2 linked regions of the Puniceicoccus vermicola genome follow. Each later gene encodes a partner of the first gene's protein in a complex. Links are inferred from orthologs where the notes say so. Each region holds a gene or a part of one and is shown on either strand. Other genes may lie near its edges.

The links. The genes of interacting proteins can lie anywhere in the genome.
Region 2: the proteins of mfd (region 1) and uvrA are in contact, whole or in part, in a crystal structure (PDB 4DFC), measured with the Escherichia coli proteins. The link is inferred for Puniceicoccus vermicola from one-to-one orthologs.

Annotation. Positions count from the first base shown.
Region 1 is NZ_JACHVA010000139.1:35,292-43,335, forward strand. Bases 2,024-5,993 are described here. They hold mfd (transcription-repair coupling factor), read right to left. Parts: upstream 5,602-5,993; coding sequence 2,224-5,601; downstream 2,024-2,223. Other genes in these bases: H5P30_RS20480 (peptidylprolyl isomerase), read right to left, coding at 2,024-2,227; H5P30_RS20490 (hypothetical protein), read right to left, coding at 5,605-5,817; H5P30_RS20495 (hypothetical protein), read left to right, coding at 5,948-5,993. Also shown: tRNA guanosine(34) transglycosylase Tgt, read right to left, coding at 1-434; H5P30_RS20475 (queuosine precursor transporter), read right to left, coding at 431-1,195; more of H5P30_RS20480, read right to left, coding at 1,235-2,023; more of H5P30_RS20495, read left to right, coding at 5,994-6,532; H5P30_RS20500 (mechanosensitive ion channel family protein), read right to left, coding at 6,639-7,499. UniProt on the Escherichia coli protein: Couples transcription and DNA repair by recognizing RNA polymerase (RNAP) stalled at DNA lesions. Mediates ATP-dependent release of RNAP and its truncated transcript from the DNA, and recruitment of nucleotide excision repair machinery to the damaged site.
Region 2 is NZ_JACHVA010000127.1:114,996-120,456, forward strand. What follows is about bases 2,037-5,461. They hold uvrA (excinuclease ABC subunit UvrA), read right to left. Parts: upstream 5,078-5,461; coding sequence 2,237-5,077; downstream 2,037-2,236. Other genes in these bases: H5P30_RS17390 (glutaredoxin family protein), read left to right, coding at 5,268-5,461. In the rest of the region: H5P30_RS17375 (efflux RND transporter permease subunit), read right to left, coding at 1-684; H5P30_RS17380 (efflux RND transporter periplasmic adaptor subunit), read right to left, coding at 681-1,859. UniProt on the Escherichia coli protein: The UvrABC repair system catalyzes the recognition and processing of DNA lesions. UvrA is an ATPase and a DNA-binding protein. A damage recognition complex composed of 2 UvrA and 2 UvrB subunits scans DNA for abnormalities.

The DNA of each region.
Region 1 (8,044 bases):
TTCTCCCCATTGACGTAAGAATGGAAACGCGCGCCTTCCTCCGAGAGTTTGACCCCCGGGCCCTGGGCACCGATGCGGCGGCGGCCCTTGATTTCGTCGGCGATCCAACCATGGCCAATGCTGAAAATCTGGAATCCACCGGAGTCGGTCAGCATCGGGCCATCCCAGTCCATCATTTTGTGGAGACCGCCATGGGCGGCTACGATATCGGGACCGGGTTGCAGGAGCAGGTGATAGGTGTTGGACAGGATGATGTCGGCGCCCGCCTCGCGCAGCTGGTCGGTGGTGACTCCTTTGATGGCCGCCTTTGTGGCACAAAAGATGAAATTGGGAGTCTCAATGGTGCCGTGTGGGGTGCGCAGGAGTCCAGTGCGGGCGGCGGTTTGCGCATCACTTTGTTGGATGTCGAAGGAGAATTGGGAATCGGCGCTCATGGCTGGGAAAGGGTTTCGGATTTTGGTGGTTTGGCCCAGTAGACGATCGGGCTGTCGAGAATGGCGACGGCGACGCGAAGCCCATAGGTTCCGAGTATATAGGTAAAGATCAGCGGTTTCCAGCCGACGGGATCGGGGGAGAAAACGACGAAAGCAAGAACACTGAAAACGACGCTGTCGACCAGTGCCGAAATCCAGGTGGAAAGGTTATTGCGGAGCCAGAGATACTTGCCATGCGTCACGGCGCGCAACCGGCTGAAGACCCAGATGTCGTTGAACTGGCTGATGAGATAGGCGGCAAGACTGGCGATGAGGATCCCCGGTGCGGGGAGGAAGATGGCCTCGAGGTTTTCCTGCATTTGCGCGGCTGAGGCTCCGAGAGCTCCGTCAGAGGGATCGAGCGGACGGAAGGCGAGGGCCGCGAAGAGAAAGAGATCGAAGAGAACCAACCCGGCAAATCCGAGGATCACCCCTCGGCGGGCCGCGGGGGCACCGTGATACTCCGTAAGAATATCAGTGCAAAGAAAGGTGGTGGAGAAAAGGATGGTCCCCAGCGCGACCGGATCGGGAAAGACTGAAAATTGGGTCAGCTTGAGGACATGAAGATTCCCTCCGATGATCGCGACGGCCATGTAGACATAGAGGCCTGCGGGGCCCATCCAGCGGTGGAGGACGAGGATCACCGCGAACGCGGTGAGCAGAAGGCAAACCCAGATGATCTCCGGTGGGAGAGCCTGGAGGCTGTCGAGAAGTTCCCTCACTGCGGGACTGGCTGATGGTTGGACCGAAAGTCGGTCCGATCAGATGAAGTACTCGATGTAGGCTTTCTCACGAAGCCGCTGAAGCCAATTTTCCTGGGCTTCACGAGCGATCTGGTCGGAAAGCATTTCTTCAATCGTGCCTCGGACTTCTGCGAGAGGAATTGGGCCGGGCTCGCGGATCTTTTCGACGTAGAAAAAGAAAATGCTCTTCTGAAAAGAGACCGGATCACTGACCGCGCCTTCCGGAAGGGCGAAAACGACATCACTGAGTTCGCGGCGGAGGTCCGAGCTGCCAACCCACCCGAGGCTACCCCCACGGCGGGCCAGGCCGTCCATGCTCATCTTCCGGGCGACCTCTTGGAAAGAGGTGCCATCGGCGAGCATTTCTTCCACGGTGGCGGTCTTCTCCTCTACCGTTTCTCCCTCACTGCTGGGAGTCAGGGAGATTTGGAAGAGTTTGACCTCCTTGCCCCGTTGGAATTGCGCCTGGTTCTCCTCGTAAAATTCTTTGATCATCTGCGGGCTGATCTCGGCCTGATTGCGTCGCATCTGCTGTTTCATCACCTGCACGATGATTTTGTCTTTCAGATCATCGCGAAAATCACGCACCGTTTGGTCCTGACTACGCAGGTAGGTGAGGAAGCGGTCCCGTTCGCCGTTGAAGTCTTCTTGGATCACATCGTTGAACTCACCCTCAATGTAGGATTTCGGAATCGTCATCCCCTTGGTGTGGAAATTCTCCACGATCAGAATCTGGTCGATCAGGTTTTGCAGCACATCCCGTTGCAGGCGGTTCAGGTTGGCGTTGTATTCCTGCTCGTTTGAAGAAATGCGGGAGACCTGCCGGAGGAGGGGCTCCATCTCGCGGCGAACTTGCTCAAAGGTGATGATTTTCCCCTCAACCTTGGCGGCGATCGCGTTGGGGCGATCGGGTTCCCACATCTGGTCGACGCTTTCCTGAGCGGAAAGAATCGAGCCTGCGAGGAAAAGAATCAGGCCGATAGGCCGAAGAAAAAGGTGGTGGAGGTTCATAGACGCGCAATCATCCTAGTGATTTCTGCCAATCTGGAAAGGGGCTTTTTCTGGGTCAAGCGGGGAAAGCGCGATCCGATTTTTACGTAGCTCCCTTCCTTCCCGGTTCTTTTGAGCCGGAGAAGGGGTCCTTCGGTCGCGACAGAGGCGATTTGGTGATACTCGGCTTCGAGGCGAATCCGGGTGACGGCGAGGAGAATCTTCACGGATTCGGGCATTTTGCCGAAGCGGTCGGCGATCTCCTTTTCGATCCGGTCCATCTCTTCCCGGTTCGAAACGAGTCCGAGGCGACGGTAGAGGTCGACGCGGATGCGTGACTCGGGAATATACTCGCCCGGGATCTCGGCGGCCACGGTTTTGATGCGGCCAGAGTCCACGGCCTCTTTGCGGAAAACTTCGAACCGGGCTTCTCCGACGGGCCTTGCCCGCACTCCACCCATACCGCGGTTGATGAAATCGAGCCGCACCTCGGCCCGGACGTGGGAAGCCGTGACCTCTCCTTTGAGCCGAGCGATGCTCTGGCGGAGCAATTGGCAGTAGAGGTCGAAGCCGACTCCCGCGATTTCTCCACTCTGTTCGGAGCCGATCAAATTCCCGGCTCCGCGAAGCTCCAAATCTTTCATCGCAATCCGGTAGCCGGCTCCAAGCTGGTTGTATTGGCGGATGGCCGACAACCGTTTGCGGGCCGATTCGAGGACGCCGGTGTGGCGGTGGAGGAGGAGATAGGCGTAGGCTTGCCGATTGAATCGTCCTACGCGGCCTCGCAACTGGTAGAGTTGGGAGAGTCCAAACCGGTCGGCCCCCTCGATGATCATCGTATTGCAGTTCGGGATATCCAGTCCGGACTCGATAATGGTGGTGCAGAGGAGGAGGTCGTAGCGTCCGGCGACAAACTCGGTCATTACCTGCTCAAGTTCGCCTTCTTCCATCTGCCCGTGCCCGACGGCGATCCGGAGGCGCGGAAACATAGCGCTGAGTTTTTTTTCGACGGCGCGAATCGTTTTCACCCGGTTGTGCAGGTAAAAGACTTGGCCGCCGCGGCTGATTTCCTGATCGACGGCCGAACGGATGAGACCCTCGGAATAGGGGTGCACCATGGTCTCGACCGGAAGTCGATCGCGGGGTGGGGTTTCGATCACACTCAGATCGCGGGCGCCGGCGAGGGCGAGGTAGAGTGTGCGGGGGATCGGGGTCGCACTCATGCTGAGTACGTCGACGTGGGTGCGCATCCGCTTGAGCTCCTCTTTCTGTCGGACTCCGAAACGATGCTCCTCATCGATGACGAGAAGGCCGAGGTCTTTGAACTTTACCGATTTACTCAGCAAGCTGTGAGTTCCGACGACCACGTCGATGCGTCCATGCTTCAATTGCTGCCGGATACGTTTCTGTTCGCTTGGAGTGCGGAAGCGGCTGAGCATTTCCACACTGAGTGGGAAATCGGCGAATCGGTCGCGAAAGCTCTGAAAATGTTGCTGGCACAGAACCGTGGTCGGCACGAGGAGGGCCGCTTGCTTCCCATCCATCACCGCTTTGAAAATGGCGCGGATGGCCACCTCGGTTTTGCCGAAACCGACATCTCCGCAGACCAGGCGGTCCATCGGGCGATCTTTTTCCATGTCGCGTTTAGCGGATTGGATGGCGGCCAGCTGGTCGGGAGTCTCTCGAAAAGGGAAGGAGGACTCGAAGTCTGTCTGCCACGGGGTGTCTTCGGCGAAGGCGTGGCCAGGGGTGGTGACTCGCTTTGCTTGGATCTCGAGGAGCTGGGCCGCGAGGTCGAGGGTGGAATTCTCGGCAGAGCGGCGGGCCTTCTCCCAAATCCCCGATCCCGGCTTACCCAGCTTGGGAGTGGACTTACGCAGGCCGACATAGCGGGAGAGGAGGTGAGCCTCCGTCAGGGGCAGCGAGATACGAATGCCCTCGGCGAATTCGAGGGTGATGAGTTCGCGGGTTTCCCCGTCAATCTCCTTCGGGGCGATGCCGCGGAAGATACAGATCCCGTGGGTGAGGTGCACGAGGTGATCGCCCTCGACCATTTCCGAAAAATCGAGAAGGCCATCGACGGCGTTGCGGGTCGGCAGGGCCCGTTCAGAAATCTTTTCGAGGCGAGTGCGGTCACGGCCGAAGATTTCCCGGTCGGTGATGTAGAGTTCGTCGCCGGTTTCAGTTTCCCGCCAAGCGCCTTTCCGAAGATTGCCGTGGAGGATGGGAGGATCGAAGTCACGGAGGATGGCGTCCTGAGCCATCCACTCGCGGAATCGGTTCTCCTCGCTCTCTCCGGGAAGTACTAGGTGGACTTTGGCGCCTTCGGAGGCGAGTTGGGCGACTTTGTGGAGGAATCGTAGGCGGGTCGATTCCTCGTGGGCGGTGCGGTCGGCCCCGAGGAGGCCGCGGATGAGTTCGCCGCGGAGAATCTCGGGATCCTTGGTCGTGAGCGGAATATTTTCGGAGACGAGAGCCAGGGGCAGCACCGTTTCGACTTCGGACAGGAGGAGGGCGGAATCCTTTTCCGCGCCCGGTCGCTCAAAAATGCGGGCGAGAGTGGGGGCTCCGCTTGAACTCGGTGCAGGCAGTTTCCCCTTTCCGTGGGTTGGGCGTTCTGGCTTTTCGAAAAGTATGGGGTGCTCGCGGCGAAGGGTATCGGGCTCCTCCAGAATCCAAGTGGTCGGGCGGTCGAGGTAATCGGCGAGAGCTCCGTCGGAGACTCCCTCCGCACTTCCTTGTGTCGGTCCGATCCAGACCTCCCGTAAATTTCCCTCCGAGAGCTGACTGGTGGGATCGAAGGGGCGGATGCTCTCGACCTCGTCGCCAAAGAAATCAATGCGCACCGGATGTGCGAGGCTGACCGGATAGACATCCAGCAGGTTCCCCCGAACAGCAAATTCCCCGGGCCGCTCGCAGACGGGTTCGTTGTCGTAGCCCAGTTCTTCCGAAAGTCTCCGGGCCAGTTCGGCCGGAGGAATTTCCTCCCCCGTGCGGATGGCCAGCCGCTGCGCCCGCAATTGGCTTCGGGGAATGACTGGGTCGAGCAGGGCGTCGGGAGTGGTGACAAAGAGGAGGTTATCCCCTTTCTTCCGGTCGAGGAGAGCTGCGAGAGCCGCAGCGCGATCCCACTCCGCCTCGACTCGGGCACCATCGCTGGCCCCCGATTCCTTGGCGAGAGGAGGGAAGGGGAGAATCCGAAAGGAAAGTCCCAGCTGATCCCGGAAAAAACTAATTTCCACGGCCCGTTGCAGGGCGGTCCGGAATTTGGGCGCGAGGAGAAAGGACTGGGTGCTCCGATGTTCTCGGAGCCAGTCCGCAGCCATCCAGCCCAGAGCGGATTCCACCACCCCGGAATAGCGATCCAGATGGCCTGGAAAATGGACCGGCTCCATCTCCTAAGCGGGAACGGGAGAAGCCAAAAACGCAACTGGAAATGATCGATCGCCCTGAGCGAAGTAGCCGATCTTCTTGGTCAAAGTGAAAATGGCGAATAAGTAGGTCGATCCGGTGTCCGGCAATCCCTGGAGCGGAAGCGCGATAGCGATTTCGATGATCTTCGGCGGGAAGCGGTCTCCTCTGCGGACTCCGTTAGAAATGGCTCTCGCCATTCCTCTACGCAATGCACGGGGTCCGGCAATCCCTGGAGCGGAAGCGCGATAGCGATTTCGATGATCTTCGGCGGGAAGCGGTCTCCCCTGCGGTCTCCGTTAGAAATGGCTCTCGCCATTCCTCTCCACAATGCATGGTGTCCCGCAATCTTTGGAGCGGAAGCGCGATAGCGATTTCGATGATCTTCGGCGGGAAGCGTTCTCCCCTGTGGTTTCCGTTAGAAATGGCTTTCGCCATTCCTCTCCACAATGCACGGTGTCCGGCAATCTTTGGAGCGGAAGCGCGATAGCGATTTCGATGATCTTCGGCGGGAAGCAGGCTCTTCTGCGGACTCCGCTAGAAATGGCTCTCGCCATTCCTCTACGCAATGCACGGGTGTCCGGCAATCTCTGGAGCGGAAGCGCGATAGCGATTTCGATGATCTTCGTACGCAATGCACGGGTGTCCGGCAATCTCTGGAGCGGAAGCGCGATAGCGATTTCGATGATCTTCGGCGGGAAGCGTTCTCCCCTGTGGTTTCCGCTAGAAATGGCTCTCGCCATTCCTCTACGCAATGCACGGGTGTCCGGCAATCTCTGGAGCGGAAGCGCGATAGCGATTTCGATGATCTTCGGCGGGAAGCGTTCTCCCCTGTGGTTTCCGTTAGAAATGGCTTTCGCCATTCCTCTCCACAATGCACGGGGTCCGGCAATCTCCGGAGCGGAAGCGCGATAGCGATTTCGATAGCGTCGCCGGACCTCAAAAAAAGAGCCCAGATCCGAGATCGACTCGGTCCGGGCTCTGGCGAATCGCTTGGGATTCGCGCGTTTGAAATGGAGGGTTAAGAAGCGGCTTCTTCGGGTTCTTCCGAATTGTCCTTGATGATGTGGATATCCTGTTGCGGGAACGGGATGGAGATTCCGTTTGCATCGAAGGCTTTCTTGAGCTTTTCGCGACTTTCGGAGAGGACGCCCCACCAGTTGGAGGGGGCTACCCAGGCGCGGGCCACCATGTCGATGGCGCTGTCGCCGAAGTTCATGAGGGCAACGGTCACGGCCGGATCGTCGAGGACGCGCTCGTCCTTGCTCAACATATCGAGCATGATCTCGCGGGCTTGGTCGACGTCGTCGTCGTAGCTGATCGAGAACTCGATGTCCACGCGGCGGCTTGGATAAGCGTTGATGTTGGTGATGACGCTGTCGAGGAACTTGCCATTCGGGACGATCATTTGCTTTCCGTCGAAGCTCTTCATTTCGGTGGTCAGCATGTCGATGCCCACGATCACTCCGACAACCCCGCCGCCGTCGATGACGTCACCGGTTTTGAAGGGGCGGAAGAGGAGGATCATCACGCCAGCCGCAAAGTTGGAGAGAGAGCCTTGGAGGGCGAGACCGACGGCCAAGCCGGCGGCACCGAGAATGGCGACGACCGAGGTGGTGGGAACGCCGAGCTTACCGAGGGCGGCGACAATGACCACGGCCATCAAAAGGTAGTATAGTACGCTGGCGGCAAAGCGGCTCAGGGAAGCCTCAATGTTCCGCTTTTCGCAGACCTTGGTGAAAACGGTGCGGGCGACACCGGCGAGCCACTTTCCGACAAAAAAGATAATGGCGGCGGTGGCTAGATTGAGAGCCCATTCCGCGACCATGTTGTCGATGTTGTCCATCGTCGGCATCTGCGCCAGGGAGAGAAGTTGATTCATTGTATTTCAGTGTTGGTTTCGTGATTTGAGAACGTCGGAATAGGTTTTTCCTAGGATGCAGAAGGTCAATCACTTATTCGCCCTATCCACCGAGGGATAACGGTTTTGAGACAGACAGATTTTTCTGCCGGTCGGGTGTCCCGGATCGCCCGCTTAGTGACGGGATTTCGGATCGAGGAGATCGCGGAGGCTGTCGCCCAGAAAGTTCAAACTGAGGAGGGTGAGGGCGAACAGAATCGCGGGGAAGATGAGCATCCAGGGGTAGGTCTGCATTCGCTCCGCTCCTTCGTTGAGGAGGACGCCCCAGGAGCTGTTGGGTGGCTGAACCCCCAAGCCGAGAAAGCTGAGCACGGATTCGAGGAGGATGACCGTGGGCACGGTGAGAGTTGCGTAGACAATCACCGGGGGAAGGGTATTGGGAAGAATATGGCGGCAGAGGATTTTTCCGTGGCTCAGGCCAAGGCAGCGGGCGGCGTCGACAAAGGGTAACTTTTTGAGGGAAAGGACTTCGCCGCGTACAATGCGGGCCGTGGTCAGCCACTCCA
Region 2 (5,461 bases), on another replicon or contig:
CCTCAAGGTCACTTCATAGCGCCCTTCCTCGATCTTTCCGGCCGGGAGATCGAGGTTTGCCCGCTCAATGGCATCGAGAACCGCGTTTAGAGAAATCCCCTGGGCCCGGAGTCTGTCCGGATCGACTTCGACTCGGATCTCGCGATCAAACCCTCCCCAGAGGTCGGCCTGAGCGACGCCGGGAATTCGGGTAAATCGATACCGCAGCTGGTCCTCCACCAGTTGCGTCAATTCCACCGGATCGAGACGACTGGAGATCCCGATCAAGACAACCGGAAAGGAGTCGATATCGAATTTGTTCACCCGGGGTCGGACGATGTCGTCCGGCAACTCGCTGACCTCATCCTCCAAGGTCGCCTGCAAATCGAGGGCCGCCTGATCGACGTCGGTCCCCCACTCGAAGGTCACCGTCACCCGACTCTGCCCTTCGCTGGAAGTCGAAGTGATTTCTTCAACCCCTGGCGTCGTCGCCACGATTTCCTCCACGATCTGAGTCACCGTTCGCTCCATCACCTCCGGGCTCGCGCCTTCGAAACTGGTTCTGACACTGACCGTCGGCAACTCGATGCTCGGCAGGAGATCGATCTTCAGCTGCCGGAAGGAAACCAGCCCCAACACCACCACGATGAGGCAAGCCATCGTGGTAAAGACCGGACGATTGACGCTAAAGCGGGGAAGACTCATCGGGAAACGCCAACCGCCTCCAGGTCCGTAACCCGCACCCGCGAGCCGTCATTCACCAGTTGTTGTCCCAGGGTCACCACCTCACCCGAGATGTCATCGGCAATGATCTCGACACGATCTCCCTCGCGGATGCCGATCTCCACTGGCTGCCAATAAACCGTTTCGCGGTCGTTCCCGAGCCGGAACACGCCATTCTCATCGTTGCGCCGGACAATCGCCAGGTCTGGGACGATTGTCGCATCCTCCCGCACGCCGAGAACGAGTGATGCCCGGACAAACATCCCAGGCTTCAGGCGTCCATCCGGATTCGCGACTTCGAACTCCACTCGAGCCTGACGCGACTCTTCGGAAAAAACCGGAGCGATCCGAGAGACCTTCCCCATAAACGACTCACCGGTGAAGGCATCTGTGCGAAGGGTCACTGAGTCTCCACGTTTGATGCTTGGATAGTCGCGCTCGGTCACTCGAACGACGCCCAGCAACGGATCCAGATCGACTACCCGAAACATCGATTCACCCGAGGACACGGCATCCCCCTCGTCGACCATGCGCTCGGCCACGACCCGATCTCCCTCGCCACCGGTCCACTCCGCCCGAACGCGGGTTTCCCCCAGATCGATCTGCGCGGCCTCCAGCTGCGCTTCCGCTCGAGCGATCTGCGCCTCGGCCACGGCAAGCCCAGCCTCTGCCGAAAGGCGCTCGGCCCGCGTCGTGTCGACCTGCGCATCCGAAGAAATCCCTCGATCCCGCAACTGACTCGCGCGCTCGCTTTCCTTCCCAGCAATCTCCATCCGCGCTTCGGCTTCCCGAAGATTCGCTTTCGCCACCATCAAATCGGCCTCCGCCTGACGAACGGATTGCACCAGATCCCCATCGTCGAGAAGAGCGACCACATCACCCTTCTTCACCGTATCGGAGACCCGCACCTTCAATTCCTTCACTTGGCCGGCAATTCGAGGGGCCGCATAAAAATCTGCTGAAGGCCAGAGACTTCCACTCAACTCGCGCCTCAGCTCGATCCGGCCGATTTCGATCTCGGCCACTTCAACCGGTGCCGGAGGTCGCTCCTTGCCCGTCGAGTCCGCATCCGCCCCACACCCAAGTGCTAGCAAGAGGAAAGAAAGAGACCCTAGGAATGTTCCGGAGAGAAAGGATAGCTGACGGGCAAAGCTCATGAGATTGTTTGATGCAAACCGAACCGCTCTCGAAAATCAACCATCACCACTCGATATCGTGAAAAGGGGGGCAACGAAAGACACGGAGCACAGAGCAACTGAAGTCATTTTACGAGATCATCACAAAGAGATTCAGCGGACCGCACGCTTTCATGTCCACAGAAACTTGGACGCCCGGAAGGTCGCGTTCTCGGTATATTCCAGGGCCTAGGCTCGTGGGCAAAAGCGCTACGCTCCCCGAGACCGGAGGAAATGGGATCATCAACTCCCGAAATTCCCTTTGCTTGTCGCTACATCCGGCGTAAGCAGAAGAGATCAGTGGCTTTCAAATACCCGACCGAATTATCGAGCAAGGCACGATCCTACTCTTCTTCCCTTCACCCTTGCGCCCGCAAGGCCTCGAGGGTCGGTGTCTTTCCAGCCGACTTCCATTTCTCCGGCGTGCCGGAGAAGAGGAGATGCCCTCCCGCCTCGCCACCTTCTGGACCGAGTTCGACCACCCAATCGGCCATCCGGATGAGATCGAGGTCGTGCTCGATGATGAGAATGGTATTCCCGGCATCCCGCAAACGGTAGAGCACATCGATCAAGCGGCCGATGTCGTCCCAATGAAGTCCCGTCGTCGGCTCGTCCAACAGATAGAGCGTGCGCCCCTGCTCACGCCGACTGAGCTCGGTGGCGAGCTTGAGCCGCTGCGCCTCCCCACCGGAAAGGGTTGTCGCGGATTGACCGAGACGCAGATATCCAAGACCCACTTCACGGAGCAGGTCTAGCTTTGCCAGGACCGCGGGATTCTTGCTCAAGGCATCCCTCGCTTCTTCGATGGTCAGGTCGAGAACCTCGGCAATGTTGAGCCCGCGGTAGCGGACTTCGAGAGTTTCCCGGTTGTAACGCCTTCCCTGACAGCTGGGACACTCGACGTAGACATCGCTCATGAACTGCATGTCGAGCCGGATCACTCCGTCGCCCTTGCAGCGTTCGCAGCGACCACCCGAAACGTTGAAGCTAAAACGTCCCGGAGCGTATCCCCGCACCTTGGCGAGCGGCGTCTTGGCGAACATCGAACGAAGGATGGAAAAGACCCCGGCGAAGGTGGCCGGATTGGAACGTGGGCTCCGACCGATGGCGGATTGGTCAACTTCGACCACGGTATCAAAATGTTCGAGACCGCGGATCCCTCCGTGAGCGCCGGGGACGGATTTCGCGCGGTTTAGTTTTCGAGCGGCCGCCGCCGCTAGGATGTCGTGCACCAAGGAGCTTTTTCCCGAACCCGAAACTCCGCAGACCACACTGAGACAGCCCACGGGAAAACTGACGTCGAACCCATCAAGATTGTGCTCCACCGCTTTCAACACTTCCAGTGCATCTTTTCCGGGACTGCGCACCTTGCGGCGATCGAGCAGACTCTCTTTCCCCGAAAGGTAGGCCCCGGTGCGACTTGCGGGGGATCCGGCGATATCCCCAGGCTGACCGGCGTAGACTAAGTTGCCCCCCAATGAACCGGCTCCCGGCCCCATCTCGACGAGGTGATCGGCAGCGCGGATCATGGCTTCCTCATGCTCGACGACGACCACGGTGTTCCCCCGATCCCGCAGGCGGTGCAGGTTCTGGATGAGGCGGCGGATGTCGATCGGGTGCAGGCCGATGCTTGGCTCATCGAGAACGTAGATCACGCCGACGAGTCCCATGCCGAGCTGAGTGGCCAACCGAGCCCGCTGTGCCTCCCCACCGCTGAGCGATTGAAAGGAGCGGTCCAGCGTCAGGTATCCGAGCCCCACTTCCTCCAGGAAACGAAGTCGGTGAGCCAACCCTTCCACGGCTTCATCAACCAATTTCCCCGCGGAAGCACGAAACGGCCCCTCCGCCTGTTTCAACGCGGTATCTACCGGCATCGCCAGGAACTCCGGATAGGAAACGCCTTCCACCCGAATGCTGCGTGGGTAGGCACCGAGCCGCGCGCCCTCACAAGCGGGACAAGGCAAGCGGCGCTGGTAGGCGATCAAACGGGCCCGTAGACCATCGCTGGTCGAGGTCGTAAAGGAATCTTCCAGATCCGGAATCACTCCGGGGAATGGCATCGACTTCGGCTTGCGGTTGCCGGGGCCGAGCTTGAAGAGAAACTCTTGATCCCCTGAACCGTGGATAATCAATTGCTGCACCGATTCATCCAAGTCCTGCCAAGGCACGGTCGGGTCAAAGGGGAGCTGTTCCGCGAGTTGCCGCAAGAGCGCGTTGCGGCGGATGATCATTCGCTTCGACCCGATCCGCCAAGGCTTCAACGCCCCCTTTTTCACGGAGACGGAGGGATCGGGAACCAATAGATTTTCATCGAACCGAAGGATCTCACCGATTCCACCGCACTCCGGACAGGCGCCGTCAGGATTATTCCAGGAAAACAGCCGTGAGGAGGGTGCGGGATAGACCTCTCCACAGATCTCACAGGAATGGGCCTGGCTGAGGAGAACCTCGCGCATCGGAGCCTCCTTCGATTCCTGCACGAGGATGATGGCCCGATCCCCTCCTTCGCCGAAAGCCAGTTCCAGGGAATCGGCGATCCGCCCCCGCTGGTCCGGGCGCAGCACCACTCGGTCGATGAGAAGGTCGAGCTGCTGCAGCTTACGGCCCCGGTCGACAATATCTGCATCATCGAGGCTGGCGATGCGTCCATCGATGCGGACGCGTGTGTAGCCTTTATGCCGGAGGCTTTCCAGCTCCTCGCGAATGGCCGACGGTTTCGCCTCCATGCGGGGAGCAAGGATCTGGATCCGGCTTCCCTCCGGCTCCTCGAAAATCCGGGCGAGACAGTCGTCAATCGAGCGGCGGCTGACGCGCCCCCCATCCTTCGGGCAAAAGGGCTGACCAGCCACCGACCAGAGAACCCGGGCGAAATCGGCAACTTCGGAGATCGAGGCGACGGTACTCCGGGGATTCGTCCCCTGCCCCGTCAGTTGCTCAATGGCGATGACCGGCGAAAGGCCTTCGATGAAATCTACCTCAGGGCGATCCACCTGGTCGAGGAGCTGACGCGCTTTGGGCGAAAGACTCTCCATGTACTTCCGGTAGCCCTCGGCATAAAGAGTGTCGAAAGCCAGGGAAGATTTGCCCGATCCACTGACTCCTGTGACCACCGTCATCCGGTTGCGAGGAATCTCAACATCGAGATTCCGTAGATTGTGCTGGCGTGCACCCCGGATGCGAATGGACTCGTTGGCAGACATAGATTAGCAACGAACTAACGCCAGGAGACGGAAGACGGCAACCCTTCTGGTCATTGAGAAAGGGGAATTCGAGCTAGAGCCGTGAAGAAAAATGTAGATCCACCCCAAACTTTACCGTGGAGCTTCAGCAATTACCCGTCGGCAAAAATCATTCTCGTAAAACGCAACGTTCCACCCTTAGATCAGCAAAATGAAAGAACGGCCCATTCTCTACATCAAAGCTGGTTGCCCTTGGTGCCAGGAAGCCCAAACGTTTTTCAATCAGCATGGCGTCGATGTCGACATCCTGGATGTCAATCGGGATAAGTCCGCAATGAACCGCATGGTCGAGATCAGCGGGCAGACCAAGACCCCCACCTTTGAATTCCGCGACTTCATCGTTGC